Regions from separate parts of the Kitasatospora sp. MY 5-36 genome, predicted to be linked through region 4. Evidence: riboswitches for the same ligand, from Rfam matches in the RefSeq annotation. Region 4 holds a riboswitch; each other region holds the start of a gene.

Region 1 (2,192 bases), on a different contig from region 4:
CGGCCTTCGCCGTCCCCGCCCTGGTGGCCCTCGCCTTCGCCTGCGCCCGGCCGTACCACCGGGTGGGCCCGGCCGCCCTGCGCTCACTGCTGACGGCCCTGGGCACCCTCGTCCTACTGCTCCCGTACGGCACCCTCGGCAAGGTCGCCGGGTGGTCGCCCTCGCGCGGCAACGCCCCCGGCTCGGCCGGCTCGGTCCTGCTCGGCACGCTCCAGTGGGCCGGCCTGTTCACCGTCCTCGCGGTGGCCGGCACCATCGCCTACGCGCGCCGCGAACAGATGCCCGAGCACGACGCGCCGGAGAAGGAGCCCCTCCCCACCACCCGGGGCCGGCGCGCCCTGCTCGGGGCCGTCCTGACCGCCACCGCCCTGCTGGTCCCCGCCGCCCACCTGTGGACCGGCACCTCCGGCGCGCTGTTCCGCCACCTCGGCTACGGCATGCTGCTGGCCGCCCCGCTCGCCGGGGTCGGCCTGACCCGGCTGGTCGGCGCCCACTTCCGCCACCCCCAGCTCGGCATCCTGGTCTGGGTCGCCCTGCTCGCCCTCGGCCTGGAGCAGTCCGCGCTGCGCTACCAGAACGGGCCCGACTCCGGCCGCCTGCTGGCCGTCCTGCGGGTCCACACGGAGCCCCAGGGCCGCTACCTCACCGAGGTCGACGGACTCGCCGAGTACTACCTCGGCGGCGTCTCCAAGCCCGAGCAGTGGGTCTCCGCGCGCGCCGGCACCGACTACCGCGACGGGGCCGGCGTCGAGCACCACGGCGACGACGGCAGCGTCGCCGCGATCCGGGACGGCTGGTTCACCATGGTCGTCCTCGACAGCACCGCGCCGAGGGCCACCGACCGGGCCCTGAGCGAGGCCCTGGGCGCCGCCGGACACTACCGGCTGGTCGCCCAATTCACGTCGCCGACCGGCGATTCGAGCACGTACAAGGTCTATCTGAAGCACTGACCGGCTGCCCGGCCCACGCACATCCGCGACACGACAGGCACAACATATGGTGCCGCCGCAGTCCGGCGGCACAACATGTATGCTCGCTTCTGCTGTCGATGCAGGGGAACCCGGTGCGAATCCGGGACTGCCCCGCAGCGGTGAGCGGGCGGCTCCAGCAGCCGCACCCCGCGAGTCCGAGTACCTGCCGACGGCGTGCGCCACGGCCCTCCCGCAGAGGCCGCGCCGGCACCAGCAGTACCCCTCCGGGCCTCGCGGGCGGGCCGGGGAGTCACCTCGCGCGACGCTTTTTTGCGTTCGCGCCGTGCTCCCCTGCCCAGATCGGCCCGGTGGCCCCCCGAGCACCGCCGCCGATCGCCGCCAGGAGAGAGCGCCTTGACCACCGCTGCCTCAGCCACCCTGCCCGCCCAGGGCTCCGGTACCGCCTTCACCGACCCGACGGTCTCCGACCCCGGGGGCGCGCTGCTGCGGCTGCTCACCGACCGCAGCACCGACCTCACCGAGGTCGACCCCGGCCATGTCGCCGCCGCCGCGCTGCGCGGCCGCCACGCCGGCTCGGACTTCGCCGAGCTGCGCGGGCTGGCCGTGGACGCCGCCGCGTCGATGATCGCCGAGGACCCCCAGTACTCGAAGCTGGCCGCCCGCCTGCTCGCGCTGGAGATCGTCGACGAGGCGAACAGCCAGGGCTCGGTGTCCTTCTCCGCCTCGATCGCCGTCGGCCACACCGAGGGCCTGATCGGCGACACCACCGCGGACTTCGTCGCCAAGCACGCCGCCGCCCTGGACGCGCTGATCGACACCGCCGGCGACGACCGCTTCGAGTACTTCGGCCTGCGCACCGTGCAGTCCCGCTACCTGCTGCGCCACCCGATCACCCGCAAGGTGATCGAGACCCCGCAGCACTTCCTGCTCCGCGTCGCCTGCGGCCTGGCGGTCGGCGACTCCGAGCAGTCGGTGCGCGAGGTGGCCGAGCTGTACGGCCTGATGAGCCGCCTGGAGTACCTGACCTCCTCGCCGACGCTGTTCAACTCCGGCACCCGGCACCCGCAGATGTCGAGCTGCTACCTGCTCGACTCGCCGCTGGACAACCTGGACTCGATCTACAACCGCTACGCGCAGATCGCCCGCCTGTCCAAGCACGCCGGCGGCATCGGCCTGTCCTACTCGCGCATCCGCTCGCGCGGCAGCCTGATCCGCGGCACCAACGGCAAGTCCAACGGCATCGTGCCGTTCCTGCGCACC
Region 2 (2,192 bases), on a different contig from region 4:
TGGACTCCCCGGCCCGGAGCTGGGCCATGACGGCGAGCGCCTGGGAGAAGACGGAGGTGGCGTAGGCGTAGTTGCCCGGGGCGGCGCAGCCGGTGGTCGCGTCGGCCTTGGCGCACACCAGCGCGGCGAGGGCGGCGATCAGGTCGTGGCCGCCGAAGTCCCGCGGGTTGCGGCCGACGGCCTCGGCGAGCAGCGCCTCCTTGCCGATGGACCCGCCGCCGGCGTACTCGGTGCCGATCGCGGTCCAGTCGTTGACGGTGCGCTCGCTCGCGTCCTTGCCCTGCTGGTCGAGGAAGTCGACGATCCGGCGCAGTGCGGCGTCGTCGGTGCCGGTCGCGGCGAGGGCGTAGGCCCCGTCGATGGTCAGGCCGAAGTCGGCGAAGGCCGGGAAGCCCTCGTAGTAGTGGCCGTCGATCAGCCGGGCCGGGTCGGTGAGGTAGGCGCTCCCCCTGGCCGCGTCGGGTTTCCTCCCCTCGGGCGCGCTCAGGGCCACCGCGGGCGAGGGCGACGCCGACGGGGAGGCGGAGGGCGAGGGGCCGCCGTTCCTGGCGCGGACGGAGTCCGGGGTGAAGTTCGGCGCCCCGCTGGTTCCGCCGACGTCCGTACCGCCGTAGACCCAGGCCTCGACCTCGCCGGGCTTGGGCTTCTGCGTGCCGGCCCCGAACCGGCTGTAGGACCAGGCCTGTTGGCCGGGTTCGGCAATCCAGTACGACCAGTACGCGGTGGCCTGCGGGGTGTTGACGCACGGCTCCTCGGCCGGTGTCGGGTACTGGGCGCCGCCGTTGAAGGTCCCGGTCCCGAGCCGGCAGATGAAGGCCGGTCCGTCGTGCTCGGTGCCGGTCGTGGTGAAGCCGGCGTTGTGCAGCAGGTTCATGCCCGTCGTGGGGTGGGCGTCGCAGCCCCGGACGACGCCGCCGCCCCAGTGGGTGAAGTCGACGGCGACGATCGCCCCCGTCGTCGCCGTGCACTGCTCGATCGGGTCGGCCGAGGCGGTACCCGGGTACCCGAGCAGGACCGTGCCGCAGGCGGCGACGGCGACGGTGCCGGCGACCACCAGCGAGGCGAGGTCCCGGTTCCTGTGACGTGTGCGATTGCTGCTGACCCTCACGACGACTCCCTGGTCGGTCGACACGCGAGGCGACGGCGCAGCCGACGGTCGCCCGCGGGCACGGGGCCGTCGAAACCGCGTCGTAGTCCGCGACGACGCAAGTGCTCTGTGAACAGACCCCCGGTCCAGGCATTCCGGCTCCCCCACCCTCAGGTGGGTCCACGGTTGCGGGTCAGCGCCGGAGTTGGACCGGCTTCCCCTGAATGCCGAGGGCAAAAAATCGGTTCATCAGACCACGCTGACCGACGGAGAGTCAACGGGGCGTCAGGTCGATCACATCACCTCGTCGGGCGATGGACCTGTGCGGTAGCGTCCGCGGTGGCCGAGCGGGGGAACCCGGTGCGAACCCGGGGCTGACGCGCAGCGGTGTGGGGCGGTGACCGTACCGTCCCGAGCCCGAATGCCCGCCCGGCCACTGCGGAACTGAGCCGGTGTCCCGGCCGGCCGATCGTCACTGCCCGGCGGACAGCTCCCAGTCCAGCGCCCACGCCCGCACCGAGCCGTCCGCACAGCCGAAGAGCAGCAGGCTGTCGTCCGCGGTGGCGGTGAGACTCCACACCTGGCCGCCACCTCCTTCCAGCTCGCGCAGGCAGCGGCCGGTGTCGGCGTCCCAGATCCGCACCGTGCCGAGCCGGTGGCCTGTGTAGGCGAACCGGCCGCCGGCGGAGAGGTGAAGGACCGACAGCTCATCCGGCCCGGTACCGGCGTCCCACGGCAGGACCTCGAAGTCGAAGGCGCGGAGGAATTGCCCGGTGCCGGCGTCCCACAGCCGCAGCGAGCGGTCGCCGTACGCGCTGCCGGACAGCAGCCGGTGGCCGTCTGCGTCGAACGAGAGCCAGCCGCACGCCGGATGACTCAGCGCCAGCGGCGGAGCGCCGAGCCGGGCGTGCAGCTGGATCTCGCCGAACAGCGCCACGCTCGCTGCCCGGGTGCCATCCGCGCTCATCGCGGCGGCGGTGGTCGGCCGCTCGCCGTCGCCGGTGAGCACCCGCACGCAGCGGCCGCTGTCCAGGTCCCACAGCCGCAGCGCGCCGTCCCGGCCGATCACCAGGGCCTGCCGGGCATCGGCGGTGAACAGGACCGA
Region 3 (2,192 bases), on a different contig from region 4:
AGGTCGGCGTCCGGCATCACGATCAGGTGGTTCTTGGCCCCGCCGAAGCACTGCGCCCGCTTCCCGTGCGCGGCGGCGGTGGCGTACACGTACTGGGCGACCGGCGTGGAGCCGACGAAGCCGAGCGCCTGGACGCGCGGGTCCTCCAGCAAGGTGTCCACGGCCTCCTTGTCGCCGTTGACGACGTTGAGCACGCCCGGCGGCAGCCCGGCCTCCAGGAACAGCTCGGCCAGCCGCAGCGGCACCGAGGGGTCGCGCTCCGAGGGCTTGAGCACGAAGGCGTTTCCGCAGGCCAGCGCGGGCGCGGCCTTCCAGAGCGGGATCATCGCCGGGAAGTTGAACGGCGTGATGCCCGCGACCACGCCGAGCGGCTGGCGCATCGAGTACACGTCGATGCCCGTCCCGGCGTTGTCGCTGAACTCGCCCTTCAGCAGGTGCGGGATGCCGGCGGCGAACTCCACGACCTCCAGGCCGCGTTGGATGTCGCCGTGGGCGTCGGCCACGGTCTTGCCGTGCTCGGCGGAGAGCAGCCGGGCCAGCTCGTCCTTCTCCTGCTCGACGAGTTGGAGGAAGCGCAGCAGGACGCGGGCCCGCCGCTGCGGGTTCCAGGCGGCCCACGCGGGCTGGGCCTGCTCGGCGTCGGCGATCACCGCCTCGACCTCGGCGCGGCTCGCCAGGGGCACCCGGGCCTGCACCCGGCCGGTGTTGGGGTCGTACACGTCGCCGAAGCGGCCGGAGGTGCCGGCGGTGGGCTTGCCGGCGATGAAGTGGGTCAGTTCTCGGACCATCGGTTCCTACTCTCGACAGGGGTGGGGAGAGGAGGAATGGAGGCCGCCGCCGGTCGGCGGGCGCACGGTGGCGCGCCCCTCGGCACGGGCGTACGGCGGTGTGACGGTACGTCAGGACGCTGGCGCCCCGGCGGCCGTCGGCACGGGACAGCCGGGCGCGATGGAACGGGAGCAGCCCGGAGTCATGTGTGTCGTCTCCATCCTCGTGGAAAACACGAACCACCCGCGGCCGGTATCCTGACTCCCGGATCACCGCACGCCCTCAGGCCTTCCCGGCTGGCTGCCAGTGGCCGTCATCTGCGAGGACGGACTCCCCGGTCACAGTGGCGGGACCGTGCCGGACTCACACCGGCTTCCCTGACACCGCGGACCTGCCGTCGACCATATAGTTGGACGTCCTAGTAAGTCCAGGGGTACGCGCCCGCGCCGCGCCACCGGAGTGCCGCTCACCCCCGTCCACCTGCCCGGACACGCCGGGAGCCGGCCCCGAGGGACCGGCTCCGAGGGCCGACTCCGAGAGCCGGCTCCGATGACCGCCGCTCAGCGGCCGGTGGTGACGACCATCCGGAAGCGGGCCCGGTTGGCCGCCATCTTCTCCACCGCCGCCGCGGTCCGCTCCAGCGGCACCTCCTCGACCCAGGCCCTCACCCCCGTCTGCGCCGCGAAGCGCAGCGTGTCCTGGGTGTCGACCGCGATGCCCGAGGAGTGCGCGTAGACCTTCCGGTCGCCCTGGATCAACTGCAGGGCGCTCAGCTCCAGCGGCTCCGCCGGGAGTCCGACCATGACGAGCTCGCCCCGGCGGGTGATCCCGTCGATCGTCGCCACCACGGCGGGCGCGTTGGTGACGGTGGACAGGACCACCTTCGCACCCCCCAACTGCCGTAGGGCCTCGGCGACATCGCCCGCGGTGCTGTCGATGTAGTGGGCGGCGCCGAGCCGGAGCGCGAGCGGCCCCTTCTCCTGGCCGCGGGCGATGGCGACGGTGCGGAAGCCCATCTTCTCGGCGAACTGGACGCCCAGGTGGCCGAGTCCGCCGATCCCCAGGATGGCGACGGTGTCCCCGGGCCGTGCGGCGGAGCGGCGCAGGGCGTTGAAGACCGTCACCCCCGCGCAGGCCAGCGGCGCCGCCTCGACCGCGGTGAGCTCGTCCGGGACCGCCGCCAGGGCCACGGCCGGGACGACGACGGAGTCGGCGAACCCGCCCGGATAGGCGACGCCCGGGATCTCGGCCCGCGCGCAGTGCAGGCCGTCGCCCGCCCGGCACGCGTCGCAGTGCCCGCAGCTGCCGCCGTACCAGCCGACCGCGACCCGGTCGCCGACCCGCCAGCCCTCCACGCCCTCGCCGAGGGCGTCGACGCGGCCGGCGATCTCGTGCCCCGGGGTGATCGGGAAGGTGCTGCCGGG
Region 4 (2,192 bases):
ATCGCCCCGCTGACCGCGACCACGGTGCCGGTGACGGCGGCGGTCACCACGAACAGCTCGCGGCGCAGCCGGTCCGGGTCCACGCCGAGCGAGGCGGAGGTCTCGTCGCCCATCGCGAGCGCGTCCAGCCGCCCGGCGGTGCAGGCCAGGTAGGCGAGCCCGGCCAGCACGGTGACGGCGGCGATCGGCACCTTGCCCCAGGTGGCGCCGCCGAGGCTGCCGAGCAGCCACATCATGACGTCCCGGGCGGCCTCGCCGCGGTCGGCGGCGAAGACCATCAGGGTGGTGGCGGCGGAGAAGCCGTAGGACAGCGCGGTGCCGGTGAGCACCAGCCGCAGCGGGGTGAGCCCGTACGCGGTGCGGGCCGCGACGTAGACCAGGGTCATGGCGGCCAGCGCGGAGCCGAAGGCGGAGGCGGAGATCGCCCACACCCCGAGCGAGGCGAAGGCGCCGAACAGCATCACGGCGTTGGCGCCGACGGCCGCGCCGGAGGAGATGCCGAGCACGAAGGGGTCCGCCAGCGCGTTGCGCACCAGGGCCTGGACGGCGACCCCGCAGGCGGCCAGCCCGGCGCCGACCACGGCGGCCAGCACGGTGCGCGGCAGCCGGATCTCCCAGACGATCGCGTACGCGGCCGCCTCGTCCGCCTCCAGCCGGCCGCCCGTCAGCCCGGCGCCCAGGAGCCGCAGCACCCGGGGCAGGCCGAGCCCGGAGGAGCCGAGGGCGACCCCGCAGACCAGGGAGAGCAGCAGGGCGGCGGCGAGTCCGGCGGCGAGCGGGACGACGGGTATTCGGCGAGCGGGCGGGCCGACTGCACGGTTGACGGGTGCGCGGTTCACGGGTGCGCCTTGCCTCGGGCCGGGAGCGCGCCGGGGCGGGCGCGGGCCGGGGGCGTGCCGGGGCGCCGTTCCCCTCGCAGTCCGCGGCGAGTTGTCGGGAGGTCGGCGGCCGAGGGCGATCGGGCTGGCGCGGCCGTACGGGCGGGTACGGGCCGTGCTCACCGTTGCGGGTCAGCGCCGGATTCGCACCGGACTTCCCCCTCGGACGCCCTGGCAGCATAACAGCCACTCAGGGCAGGCAACCCTTACCGGGCCGGGTCGGACGTGAACGCACGACCGCCCCCGTCCGGCGGTGCGGACGGGGGCGGTCGGGTGGCGACGCGTCAGGCTCAGGCCTGCTTGGTCTCCCAGAAGATTTTGTCGACCTGGGCGATCAGGTCGAGCAGGGCCTGGCCGGTGGCCGGGTCCGTGGACGCCTTGGCGGCCGAGGCGGCCTTCAGGGTGTCGTTGATCAGCTGGTGCAGCTGCGGGTACTTCTCGAAGTGCGGGGCCTTGAAGTAGTCGCTCCACAGCACCGAGATGTGGTGCTTGACGGCCTCGGCGCGCTGCTCCTTGATGATGACGGCGCGGGCGCGGAAGTGCGGGTCCTCGTTGGCCTGGTACTTCTCCTGGGTGGCCTTGACCGACTCGGCCTCCAGCTTGGCCTGCGCGGGGTCGTAGACGCCGCAGGGCAGGTCGCAGTGGGCGTGGACGGTGGCGCGCGGTGCAAACAGACGAGAGAACATGGGAGTCCTTCCTTAGATCGTCTTCCCGCGCCCGAGATTACCCTTCCGCCCTCCCGGTTTCGCGATCGGGCGGTGGGCCTAGGGCGAAAGACGGACCGGGAACCGGCGCAATCCGGACATCGGACGGACGGCGGTCCGTACGGCAGACTGGGGGCGCGAGCGGGGGCGGGAGGAGGAGTCGTGGCGCGGAGCACGCGAGCGGAGGGCGCCGGGGCGGGGGAGCGCGGCCCGGGCGGCGCGCTGCCGTTCGGGCTGGTCGACGTGGCGGGGCCGTCGATGGTCCCGACCCTGCGCGAGGGCGACCGGCTGCTGGTCCGCTACGGCGCGCCGATCCGGCCCGGCGCGGTGGTGGTCTTCCGGCACCCCTTCCAGCAGGACCTGCTGGTGGTGAAGCGGGCCGCCGAGCGCCGGGCCACGGGCTGGTGGCTGCTCTCCGACAACCGCCCGGTGGACAGCGACAGCCGCAGCTACGGCGCCGTCCCGGACGAGCTGGTGCTCGGCCGGGTGCTGCTGCGGCTGCGCCCGAGCCCGGTCTGGCTGGCGCCGGGGCGCCGGCTGGAGCGGCTGCTGCTCACCCCGCGGCTGGCCCGGGTGCCGGGCCTGGCCCGCCGGCTCGGCGCCTGGGTCG

The links. Region 4 has a riboswitch for cobalamin ahead of AE652_RS02615 (iron ABC transporter permease). Riboswitches for the same ligand answer to the same signal wherever they lie in the genome.
Region 1: another riboswitch for cobalamin. It lies ahead of AE652_RS17280 (ribonucleoside-diphosphate reductase subunit alpha); the one in region 4 lies ahead of AE652_RS02615 (iron ABC transporter permease).
Region 2: another riboswitch for cobalamin. It lies ahead of AE652_RS19725 (prenyltransferase/squalene oxidase repeat-containing protein); the one in region 4 lies ahead of AE652_RS02615 (iron ABC transporter permease).
Region 3: another riboswitch for cobalamin. It lies ahead of AE652_RS20295 (CoA-acylating methylmalonate-semialdehyde dehydrogenase); the one in region 4 lies ahead of AE652_RS02615 (iron ABC transporter permease).

Annotation. Positions count from the first base shown of each region.
Region 1 is NZ_LFVW01000237.1:624-2,815, forward strand. It holds partial or broken gene AE652_RS17275 (glycosyltransferase family 39 protein) at 1-950, shown strand, start outside; cobalamin riboswitch at 1,023-1,157, shown strand; gene AE652_RS17280 (ribonucleoside-diphosphate reductase subunit alpha) at 1,350-2,192, shown strand, end outside.
Region 2 is NZ_LFVW01000281.1:10,341-12,532, reverse strand. It holds gene AE652_RS19725 (prenyltransferase/squalene oxidase repeat-containing protein) at 1-1,108, opposite strand, end outside; cobalamin riboswitch at 1,215-1,359, opposite strand; cobalamin riboswitch at 1,438-1,514, shown strand; gene AE652_RS19720 (WD40 repeat domain-containing serine/threonine protein kinase) at 1,560-2,192, opposite strand, start outside.
Region 3 is NZ_LFVW01000296.1:4,119-6,310, forward strand. It holds gene AE652_RS20295 (CoA-acylating methylmalonate-semialdehyde dehydrogenase) at 1-788, opposite strand, end outside; cobalamin riboswitch at 998-1,189, opposite strand; gene AE652_RS20300 (alcohol dehydrogenase catalytic domain-containing protein) at 1,329-2,192, opposite strand, start outside.
Region 4 is NZ_LFVW01000030.1:25,169-27,360, forward strand. It holds gene AE652_RS02615 (iron ABC transporter permease) at 1-839, opposite strand, end outside; cobalamin riboswitch at 962-1,087, opposite strand; gene sodN (superoxide dismutase, Ni) at 1,169-1,564, opposite strand; gene sodX (nickel-type superoxide dismutase maturation protease) at 1,841-2,192, shown strand, end outside.